DNA from 2 places in the Anabaena sp. CCY 0017 genome. Region 2 is predicted to be linked to the other one. Evidence: predicted binding sites of a transcription regulator. Region 2 holds the regulator's gene; the other holds the start of a gene.
The links. The regulator NtcA, encoded in region 2, controls nitrogen genes in cyanobacteria. The targets are predictions, from matches to a motif close to TNTGTANNNNNNNNTACANA.

Region 1 (5,845 bases), on a different contig from region 2:
AAAGATAAATAGCGAATCAAATATAACGAAAACCATAAGGAGGACTGTGATATGTCTATTCAAGATAGAACTCGTGCGTTAGCAATGCGCCAATATCAGCAAGTGAAGAATCGTCAACAATCAATGCTGATGCGTGCGGCACAGGAACTCGGTCTTCCTGAAGAATTATCCGAATACTGGAGTCCTCTTCAAGGGAAAATTGATCCGACTACTCGGATGATTTATGAAAGCAGCCACGCTTCCATGAGCTAGCACCACCGCTACGCGGAAGTCAAAAGTCAAAAATAGATTATCAATATAATGCGTCTACCAGGGTTTATGGACGAAAAGTCTAAATTCCTGGCTTGAAAATGGCAATACACTCAATTTTTGATAGTGATAATTAAAAAAAAGCCACCCTCATAGGGTGGCTAAAAATTCACTACTAATCGTAATTAGCAATCGTAATAGAGGTAAAACTCATAAGGGTGAGGACGCATCTGCATCTGCTTAACGTCGTTAGCCAGCTTGTAGTCAATCCAGTTTTGGATGAAGTCTTCGCTGAACACGCCTGATTCTGTTAAGAAAGCATGATCATTTTCTAGTGCTTCCAATGCCAATTCCAGAGAACCCGGAGTTGAAGGAACCTTCGCCAGTTCTTCTGGAGAGAGTTCATAGATATTTTTATCTAAAGGTTCACCAGGATGGATTTTGTTCTTGATGCCATCAATACCAGCACACAGCATGGCTGCAAATGCTAAGTAGGGGTTAGCAGTCGCATCAGGACAACGGAACTCTAAGCGCTTGGCTTTGGGGTTATCGCCAGATAAAGGAATCCGCACAGAAGCAGAACGGTTCCCTTGGGAGTAAGCCAAATTCACAGGTGCTTCGTAACCAGGTACTAGGCGTTTGTAAGAGTTAGTTGTGGGGTTGGTAATAGCCAAAAGTGCTGGTGCGTGCTTCAGGATACCACCAATGTAGTACAAGCCCATTTCGCTCATCCCAGCATACTTATCACCAGCAAATAGAGGTTTACCATCTCTCCAGATGGATTGGTGACAGTGCATACCTGAACCGTTATCCCCAAAAATTGGTTTTGGCATAAAGGTGACAGTTTTGCCGTATTTTTTGGCAACATTCTTGATGACATATTTGTAAGTCATCAGCCAGTCAGCCGCTTCAATCAATTTACCAAAGCGGAAACCCAATTCGCACTGACCACCAGTCGCAACTTCGTGGTGTTGTTTTTCAATGGGTACGCCGCAATCTTTCATTGTCAGCAGCATTTCGGTACGGATGTCTTGGAAACTATCCGCAGGCGATACTGGGAAGTAGCCTTCTTTGAAGCGTGTTTTGTAACCCAAGTTGGGGCTTTCTTTCCTCCCAGAATTCCAACCACCTTCGATAGAATCTACATGGTAGTAGCCTTCATGGGCATTTTGGTCATAGCGGACATCATCAAAGATAAAGAATTCGGCTTCAGGGCCAAAGAAGGCTGTATCACCAAGACCAGTAGAAACTAGGTAATCAATTGCTCGTTGGGCAATAACACGGGGACAACGGTTATACCATTCACCTGTGCGGGGTTCTTTAATACTACAAACTATACTTAACGTTGGCTCTTTCATGAAGGGGTCGATCCAAGCAGTGTTGGGATCGAGTACCATCATCATGTCCGATTCGTTAATGTTTTTCCAACCCCGAATGCTGGAACCGTCGAAAGGTACGCCATCAGAGAAGGAACTTTCATCGATTTGGTCTTGGTACAAGGTGAGATGTTGCCAAGTTCCTGGTGTATCGATGAATTTCAGATCAATCATCTGAATTTTTTGGTCTTGAATCAATTTCAGGACTTCTTTTGCGGTCGTCATTGTTACTCCTTCTCTACCTATTTCCTAAAATCAAACTAGAATCTTCCAAAGCATCCTAACCCAGATGATTTGAACTAAGTTGTAGATGACACACCTGAAATATCATAAATCCTGGACATTAGAAGATTTTGTACTTTTTGTTACAGCTTATCTGGATTACAGCTTATATTAACCTTTTGCCTCACATCTGCACAAAACGTAAAGTTCATCTCTTGGGGTCAACTTTGGCATAGAATCCTTAGATAGCGGATGAATTGTTTTTGTGCCGCATCATATTTTAAATAAAATACATGGCACAAAAATTTACTGGTGCATAAGTGCGACCAAATTAATATCAAACCATAGATAGCATTGATTGGGAGAAGAAAGAATGCGTGATGCAGTTACAAGCTTGATTAAGAATTATGACGTTACTGGACGTTATTTTGACCGGAATGCGATTGACAGCCTCAAAACTTATTTTGAAAGTGGCACAGCACGGGTACAAGCGGCGGCGGCGATTAACTCGAATGCAGCCGCGCTGGTAAAACAGGCCAGTGTTAAGTTATTTGAAGAACAACCTGAGTTGATTCGTCCAGGCGGAAATGCCTACACAACTCGTCGTTATGCGGCTTGTCTCCGGGATATGGACTATTACCTCCGCTATGCTACCTATGCTTTGGTGGCGGGTAACATGAATGTGTTAGATGAGCGTGTGCTTCAAGGGTTGCGGGAAACTTACAATTCTTTAGGTGTACCTATTAGCCCAACGGTGTCTGGTATCCAAATTCTTAAGGATATGGTCAAGGCACAAGTTGCAGCCGCAGGTGTCGCTGATACAGCCTTTGTGGATGAACCTTTTGATTATATGACTCGTGAGTTAAGCGAGAAAGATATTTAGTCTCTAGCCCTGGTGATGAGCAATCACGGGATAACAAGCCTAGTCTGTAATGACAGATAATATACACATCGCACTTTGGCTTTTTTGACAAGGTGCGTTTACTTTTTTTAATAATAAAAGCAGGGTAGGCTTTAAACAAGTTATCTGTGCTTTCAGATGACAATAGCAGTTACCGATGTTTCAGGCGCTAAACTATGGAAGAATTACTAACTTTGAAAGAGTTACTCATTAAAGGCGATGTTACCGGAGCTTTGGTTATCGTGGAAGAATTGGCAGAAATGAGCCGAAATGACATTATTAAAACGATTCGTAGTTATGCCGTGATTCTTTTGTTACATTTAATTAAGCAAAAAGCGGAATATCGCAGCACTCGCTCTTGGGAAGTTTCAATTCGCAATTCTGTTCGGGAAATTCAGCGAGAAAATAAGCGCCGTAAAGCTGGAGGTTATTACCTCACGCAATCAGAATTATGGGAAACTTTAGAAGAAGCTTATTTAAATGCGATTGATCAGGCTTCCTTGGAAGTAGAAGAAGGTCGTTATCAGCCAGAAGAGTTAGAGAAGTTGGTGAACCGGGAAGAAATTATTCATTTAGCTTTAGATTTGATATTACCAGGAGAATCAAGTTAATTCGGCATTGATGTGGGTTATGGCTAACCCACCCTACTGGACTGACAAGCTTAAAATAGTGCATTAGACGTAGGTTGGGTTAAGCGCAGCGCAACCCAACGCGACCAATGATGTTGGGTTTCCTTACGTCAACCCAACCTACAATTTTTTTACAACATTTTAGCCTTGCCACGCCACTACTGATTGATAAGGTTACAAGATAATAATTCATAATTCTTAGTTGGTAAGCTGTGATGCGATCGCTTTGGGGATAACCCCTATTCTTCTGTTCCGGCTTTTTGATCACCGCCGAGAAAATCAGCGCACCGGGAGTAATTATTACAAAATATTAGGTGCGATCGCCGCTATGATCAATAGAAAGAAAATCTCTAGGATGTAGCTCATGAAAACACTACGATTGAGCAGACCATCCCAGAGGTAGCCTTGACGTTTAGAAATGTGCTGACGCTTGTGGGTTTTCGACCAACTGCCATAGATACCAGGGCTTTTCAACTTGTATGTATTGGCGAGAATATACTCAATTTCGGCAACGCGGGGATAGAAACCGCGCTGAAAGTGTTTCCATTGACTTTCCAGAATCCAGAAAAATAAGGGAATAGAGCAACCTATTAAGGCGATCGCACTGGCGATGGGTTTTTGCTGTAACATCAATGCTAAGACTCCCCCAGTCCCAGTAATTCCCAGGGCTTTAATCACCCAAATCTGCTTGTTATAGTCTTCGATAGTGTTTTGCAGAAAAAAAGTATTCCTGTTTGAGCAAGTCTAATTCAAAATCATCGAGAGATTTAGGCTGGGATTCAGTTGGTAATAGGTTAGACATTGGTGATAGCAAAGTTCACTGAGATGAAATTAGCACAATTCGTAGTTCGAGAACACAAAAGATCCCCGACTTCTCAAAGAAGTCGGGGATCTGAGCCTCTCAATTTTCACCTTGTGATCACTTAATTCGTCAAAATACTCGACGACGAACTGCTGTTGCTTATTTAATAAAATCTAAACTCAGATAATAAGTTACAATTTCACTCAGTAAGTTAAACCTTGTCAAAAATACACCGTTACCAGGGGTTAGGCAAGCAACATTGAATCTTTCCCTAACGCCAACATCTCACTATTCCACACACCATGAGCAACTGGAATGACTATCTCCAATCACTCGGCAATGATTATGCCCAATGGTGGAAGGCTTACACGCTGACGGATGTAGTGGGACAGCAGCGAGTTGAGCAGAAGAAATCGCCCCTGCTGCTAGATTTTATGGTGGAGACGGTACAGCCCACCAAAGAGGAACGGAGCGAAACCCAGAAGAAAACTGAGCGTTTAGATGTATTGGCAGGGTTGCGGAAATATGCTCAAGAACACGTCTTACTGGTAGGGCGGCCAGGTTCGGGTAAATCAACGGCGTTGGTGCGGTTGTTGAATGAAATCAGAGGTGGCAATTCCTGGATTAGTTCAATTGCTAGATGATGAAGATAAGAATGTGCGTCATAGTGCAGTATTGACTTTAGGAGAAATGAAATCAGAAGCGGCAATTCCTGGATTGATTCAATTGCTGGCAGATGAAAAGTATTTTGTGCGTTATAGAGCAGCCGATGCTTTAGGAGAAATGAAATCAGATGAATTGATTTTTGATTTAATTAGATTACTAGAAGATAAAGCGGATAATGTGAGGTCTGGAGCAGCCTACGCTTTAGGAGAAATGAAATCAGAAGCAGCAATTCCTGGATTAATTCAATTGCTGGCAGATGAAGAATATGATGTGTATTCTACAGCCGCATCTGCCTTGGAAGCAATAAAATCAGAAGCGGCAATTCCTGGTTTACTTAAATTACTTGAAGATGAAAAATATGATGTGCGTCATAGAGCCGCATCTGCACTAGAAAACATAAAATCACAAGCAGCGATTCCTGAACTAATTAAATTACTAGTAAATCAAGACTATACTGTGCGTTATATAGCCGCATCTGTCATAGAACAAATAAATCCAGAAGCGGCGCTCCCTGAGTTAATTAAACTGCTAGAAGATGAAGAATATAGCGTGCGTGAGAGTGCGGCATCTGCCCTGGGACAAATCAACTCAGAAGCGGCTTTACCTCAGCTTATGATGTTGCTAAACGATGAAAAATTTGTGTCAGCAAATAATGGAGATACGCTGCGTTATGCACTAGAAACACTGGAAGCAATACAAGAAAACTGTCAATATTTTAGATGTCTTACAGAACAGAAACCACAACTATATCTTCCCCCATCCCAGCCAAGTAAAACATCCCTAATGTACATCCTCCATCTCTCAGACCTGCACTTTGGTACACCTGACCAAGCCAAACTTTGGTCTAACCAACTAGCCACCGACTTGCGAAATGAACTCGATATTCCTCAACTTGATGCCCTCATTCTCTCCGGCGACATCGCCAACAAATCAACCCCCGCAGAATACGAAGCAGCCCAACAATTTTTTGACGAACTCCGCCAAGATTTCGCCCTCCAAC
Region 2 (5,845 bases):
TTCAAACCATTTTTTAAACTGAATAAACGGATTAGGGTTAATTTCGGTTTCAGTCAAACCTTCCAAGGTGTAATCTTTGCGAAGGTCAGCTACGGTCTTGTCCATGTCAATTTGTATATTTTAGATAAGTTTGGTAAATAAAAGAAGTAGCCTATTTATTTGGCTGTTATCCCACACGTGACATAAAGCATTGTGAGTGCCAAACGTCTGCCAGAAACTACCGCCCATGTCAGAATTATCCGTCAATCGTGGCAACTCGGCTTTCTTGAGGGGGAAGTAAGTGCGGGTAGCTTCGAGTGGCATTTTAAATGGCATTTTCGCCGAGGAGAACTGTCTGTGAAGCCTTCCCAAGGTCGCGCCCTGATTAAAGAACCTCTTGGTCGTTTCTTAGAACAACAAGATTATCAGCTAGAACCTGGGGGAGATTATGCTTTTACTATTAGGGCAGAACTTTAGTCATCAGTTATCATTTATAGCAACCGCTAAGGTGGTTAGAACATTGTTGATTGCTGAAAGTCTTGATGTAGGGGCGGGTTTACAGATATGCTCGATTACTAATAATAATTTTCATCAACCCGCCCCTACTTGGTTTCTACTCAGCACTCCCTACTCAACACTCGTAGTTAGGCGATTTAAGTATCTTTCTATTAAGAGGAGGGCAACTATGTCGTCTATGGGTCGTGGTGGCTGTCTCATGCCCTGTGGTAAGAGTTTTGTTAGTCCTTTGGGTGGATACATCTGCCAGTAGCGATCGCGTGCTTCTAAGGTGCTGTAACGCTCATCTACTAAAATTATACTTAGCTGCTCTACTAATGCCTCTCGCAGTTGCTGTTTCCACTGTTTAGAGGTGGTTTGATTACCCATGACTAATAAGGAAACGGGAAACTGTTGACGCAGGGTTTCAATGGTGGCGATCGCTTTTTGTGCCGTCACGACTTGGTGATAGTACAATTGTCTATCTAGTCCCATGATGGCTAAACCACATTTATCTTTACCGGGATCGAAGCCTAAGATGACTGGTTGTGTTGGTGAAAATTCACTAAAAGTCATAAAAAATACACTTAAATTGTCTGGTATTATGTTTATTTTTTAAGTGCTAAAAACAACTACACCGTTAAAAATTGCCAATAGCTTGATTCTTAAAGGGCCGGATGTATAAGTATCCTCTCTAGCGATCGCTTTGATTTCTAATGGTTGATCATACTGTCTTAATTGTAAGAAAAAGCGTAAATGAGTCCCTTCTCTTAACAAACCCTCGACAATTCCGGCATTCCGCGCCCGAAATTCCGAAGCAGAAATCACCAAATCGAGTCTTTGCGATAGCTGATAAGGTGTCATAGTTTTGGGATCAGCAGTAGTTGTCGCTAGTACCTCACCTTCGGAAAATACCAGTTGATTTCTGGCTGCATCCGCAAAAAATTCTATCTGGTTTTCGCCTCTGACATAATTACCAGCAGAGAAGATTCGCACCACATACTCTCTACCATCGTTGATTTGCTGGCTGATTTGCTCTATCCTTTCCTGGGTAACGCGCAATAGTTCTTTATTTGTCGGATTTTCCCCCGGTTCAGTTAATTGAATATTGGCATTCTGGTTAGCTATTTGCAAAAGTTGTATAACTGCTTGACGAGCTGCACTGGCTTGATTGACACGAACCACGTTCGCAGCCAAAACTTGATTGCGAACCAGTGCCAGCTTACCTAGACGCAGGTCACGGTATGACTGATAAAATTGTTCCAGCCTTGCTACTTCTTGTTCTAAATAATTCTGTTGTTTTTCCAATTCTTTGAGGCGAGATTCCCTTGTGGCGATGACTTGTTCTCGCGCCGCAATTTCTTGATTGCGTTTTTTGATTAGTCCATCCAATTGGGCAATTTGGCGATCGCGCTGGTTAATAGCTGTTTTAGCTTCGTCAATGGCTGTTTTAGCTTCCGCATAAAGTCTTTGCCGTTCTGCCCTCAGTTCTTCAATCGCCCCCTGCAATGTCTCTCTCTCGTCGTAAACGCTTTGCAGTTCAGTTAAGGCTTTTTGATACTGACTGACTACTTCACCTAACTGCTTTTGGGTACGTTGAAGCTGATTTTGTGTTGCTTCTTGTTTGGCATTAGCCGCTTGCAAGGATTTATTAATTACCTGTAAGTCTTGCTGTGCCTGAGTTTTTTCAATTCTAGCTGTGCTTAATTCAGTCTCTATCTGACCTTTCTCAGTTTCCGCAATTTTGAGCTGTTCCCGCTTTTCTCTGAGGTCTTTTTGAATATCTTCTAGCTGAAATACCCCTTGGCGCAATCCTTCATCAGCCGCAAATAAGATCCCTAATGTTGATGCCGATATCAATCCACCTGTAAAGATTGTTACCAATACAGCCGTTTTTTTAGGGCGAAGGTTAAACAGTGAGAGGCGTGCTTTGCCAACTCGTGTGCCAATGCGATCGCCCACGGTGGCAATTACGCCCCCCAAAATTAACATTGCTGCTATAAGGATGTACCCGGTGGTCATCTTCAGCTACCAAAATGCTTCCAGATACAACCTACTACTTTCATACATTATCTTGTGAAGGGTGGAATTTTGGCAATAGCTGAAACTACTCACGATTTGAGATTTACCTCCAGCTATGGTTGTCAGCTTCAACAACACAACACGTGCCACTCCACCTCCCCAATTGATTTTAAGTGAACTGCTTACTTAAGGTAACAGGTTTATGCACGGTAATCTTCTTTTTGTGGATAGAAATCATCTGTTTCTCACGCAAGTCTCCTAGTAACCTAGTTACGGTGACACGAGTAGAACCAATTGCTTCTGCGATCGCCTGATGAGATAGCTTCAGATCAATCGTAATCCCATCGGCACAAGGAACCCCAAAATCACGACAAAGAATTAACAGAAAACTCACCAATCTCGAACCCATATCACGGTGCGCCAGGGTTTCAATCATCATCTCTGTTTGTAGAATCCGCGAAGAAAGGCCTCGCAGCATCAACATCGATAATTCTGGATTTTCCTTAAACGCTTGCTCAACTTGTTCAATTGGTGCTGACAACAACTCTACAGGCGTAAATGCCACCGCATGATAGAATCTATCTGACTTATTTCCCGTCAGTAATGACAACACACCAAAAACACTATTTTCCCGCAGCAGTGCTACCGTTATTTCCTCTCCTGCCTCATACACCCTGGAAAGTTTCACAGCACCCTTCAAAAGAAAATAAACTCGTTCAGCAGGATCGCCGGGAAAAAATATTGTTTTATTGCGTTCAAACGTTTCTACAACTGGAGGAAATGCCCCCGTTGCCATCTGGCGAAATACATTTGCTAGGGCTTTATCTTGTGTCACGATCATCTCCCTTCCCCTACCCAATGCCGGAAAAACAAAAACTGATTACCTAAGAATACACCTGAAAAATCAATAAAGCACCGTCAACCTTTCTGTACATTCCTATACTCAAAGCCACAAGTTCACAGTTATTTGTTCATAATGATACATAATTTTTGATGTTTTTCGCGAGTAGTTGTTATAAGTTCTTGCACATTTGTAGTCATCAGGTTTTTTACCAAAAATTTCACGATATCTTGAGAATATCTTCAGGATTATCTGGAGAAACTTTTCAAAAAACAGTCTCCCTAATCATCATTTTTACAAAAAATGTGCAGAACCAAGACAAACTCGCCTCAGATTCTAGTATGCTCCTAATGATTGATCACATTCATAATTTATATGCTGAATCTGACTGGAAAAAATGCCTTAGTTACAGGGATTGCTAACAACCGCTCCATAGCCTGGGGGATTGCTCAACAACTGCACAAAGCCGGAGCTAACTTGGGTATTACCTACTTGCCAGATGAGCGAGGCAAGATGGAGAAAAAAGTGGCGGAGTTGGTAGAACCTCTTAACCCCAGCCTATTTGTTCCCTGTAATGTCCAAGATGACGCACAGATTGAATCTACCTTTGCAGCCATTAAGGATAAGTGGGGCAAATTGGACATTCTCATTCACTGTTTAGCCTTCGCCAACAGAGACGATTTGACTGGTGGTTTTAGCCAAACCTCCCGTTCTGGTTTCAAAACCGCTTTAGAAATCAGCACTTACTCTCTGGTGCAGTTAAGTGGTGCAGCCAAACCTCTGATGACAGAAGGTGGTAGCATCATCACTTTGACATATTTGGGTGGCGTGAAAGCAATTCCTAACTACAACGTTATGGGAGTAGCTAAAGCCGGATTAGAATCTAGTGTACGTTATTTGGCTGCTGAACTGGGGCCAAATAACATTCGGGTAAATGCCATTTCCGCCGGTCCGATACGCACATTAGCCTCTTCAGCAGTGGGCGGAATTTTAGATATGATTCACCATGTAGAAGAAGTAGCTCCCCTGCGACGCACTGTGACGCAGCAAGAAGTAGGTAATACTGCTGCCTTCTTATCTAGCGATTTAGCCAGTGGTATTACAGGACAAGTTTTATACGTAGATGCAGGCTATGAAATAATGGGAATGTAGTCATTAGTCATTTGTCATTGGGAAGTTACCGTCTTCTCCCCCCTGCTCCCTGCCCCCCTGCCTTTTCCCCTCCCACTCCCCACTCCCCTTTACTATGCAAACAAGCGAACGCCTGAATTCGACTCAAACTGCTCGCATTGCCTCTGTTCATCGCACCACTGGCGAAACTGATATAAAAGTTACGATCAACTTAGATGGTACAGGCATCTGCACAGCAGCCACCGGGATTCCGTTTTTGGATCATATGTTGCATCAGATTTGCTCCCACGGGCTGATTGATTTAAATGTCCAAGCCCAGGGAGACTGGGAAATTGATGACCACCACACCAATGAAGATGTGGGTATCACTTTAGGACAGGCTTTTAGTCAAGCTCTAGGTAACAGAAAAGGTATCGTTCGGTTTGGGAATTTTCTCGCCCCATTAGATGAAGCTTTAGTGCAAGTGGCGCTGGACTTTTCTGGCAGACCTCATCTCAGCTATGGTTTGTCAATTCCTACCCAGCGAGTGGGAACCTATGACACCCAGCTAGTACGGGAATTTTTTGTCGCGTTGGTCAACCATAGCCAAATGACACTACACATTCGTCAACTGGATGGCATTAACTCCCATCATATTATTGAGGCGACATTTAAAGCTTTTGCGAGGGCTACCCGCATGGCGGTGGAAATTGACCCGCGTCGTGCTGGTACAATTCCCAGTTCTAAGGGTATTCTATAGAATGTCAAGGTTAAAGAAACCACTGAGTTACTCAATTTGTGATTATTGTCAAACTTAGTGGTGTATGGAAGTGCTGAGTGGGTAGGGGCGGGTTTTGGCAGTGAGTCTGTAATCCGTAGAAATCCTTGGTAAACCCGCCCGTACAGGAATGGGGAGTGCTGAGTATAAACCCAGCTAATTCAAGGACTTCCAGCAATCAACACTGACATAATCGCCTTGGCAGTTGTTATAATTGTGGCTATGAAGTCTGGTGTAAATATCCCTGATACTCAACTAAATACTATTGATAACCCGCCAGTAGTCCTAACTGCTGATTTGCGTAAAGTTTATCGCACGGGTTTTTGGCTGAATCAAAAAATTGTCTCTCTCAAAAGCTGTTCGGTTCAGGTCTACAAAGGCGAAACCTTTGGGTTATTAGGGCCAAATGGGGCTGGCAAAACTACGCTTTTAAAACTGTTATTGGGAATTATCCGCCCCAGTTCGGGTAAGGGTTTATTATTGGGTCAGCCATTAGGCGATCGCTCTACGAAGCAACTTATTGGCTACCTCCCAGAAAATCCCTATTTATATGACTATCTCACTGGGTGGGAATTTCTCCAGCTAGCGGCGGGTTTATTTCAGATTCCTCAAAGCTTGCA

Region 1: the regulator NtcA is predicted to act here: its motif matches at 1,978-1,997, upstream of glnA (type I glutamate--ammonia ligase).

Annotation. Positions count from the first base shown of each region.
Region 1 covers NZ_CAWUDG010000015.1:93,284-99,128, reverse strand. Annotated here, with positions in the region: gene ACM0OW_RS17615 (hypothetical protein) at 52-252, shown strand; gene glnA (type I glutamate--ammonia ligase) at 435-1,850, opposite strand; gene apcB (allophycocyanin subunit beta) at 2,221-2,730, shown strand; gene ACM0OW_RS17600 (DUF29 family protein) at 2,925-3,359, shown strand; gene ACM0OW_RS17595 (hypothetical protein) at 3,678-4,055, opposite strand; gene ACM0OW_RS17590 (NTPase (NACHT family)) at 4,482-4,823, shown strand; gene ACM0OW_RS17585 (HEAT repeat domain-containing protein) at 4,777-5,845, shown strand, end outside.
Region 2 covers NZ_CAWUDG010000001.1:332,802-338,646, forward strand. Annotated here, with positions in the region: gene pdxH (pyridoxamine 5'-phosphate oxidase) at 1-105, opposite strand, end outside; gene ACM0OW_RS01455 (DUF3146 family protein) at 193-456, shown strand; gene ACM0OW_RS01460 (pre-16S rRNA-processing nuclease YqgF) at 607-1,050, opposite strand; gene ACM0OW_RS01465 (DUF3084 domain-containing protein) at 1,090-2,496, opposite strand; gene ntcA (global nitrogen regulator NtcA) at 2,666-3,337, opposite strand; gene fabI (enoyl-ACP reductase FabI) at 3,713-4,489, shown strand; gene hisB (imidazoleglycerol-phosphate dehydratase HisB) at 4,584-5,207, shown strand; gene ACM0OW_RS01485 (ABC transporter ATP-binding protein) at 5,448-5,845, shown strand, end outside.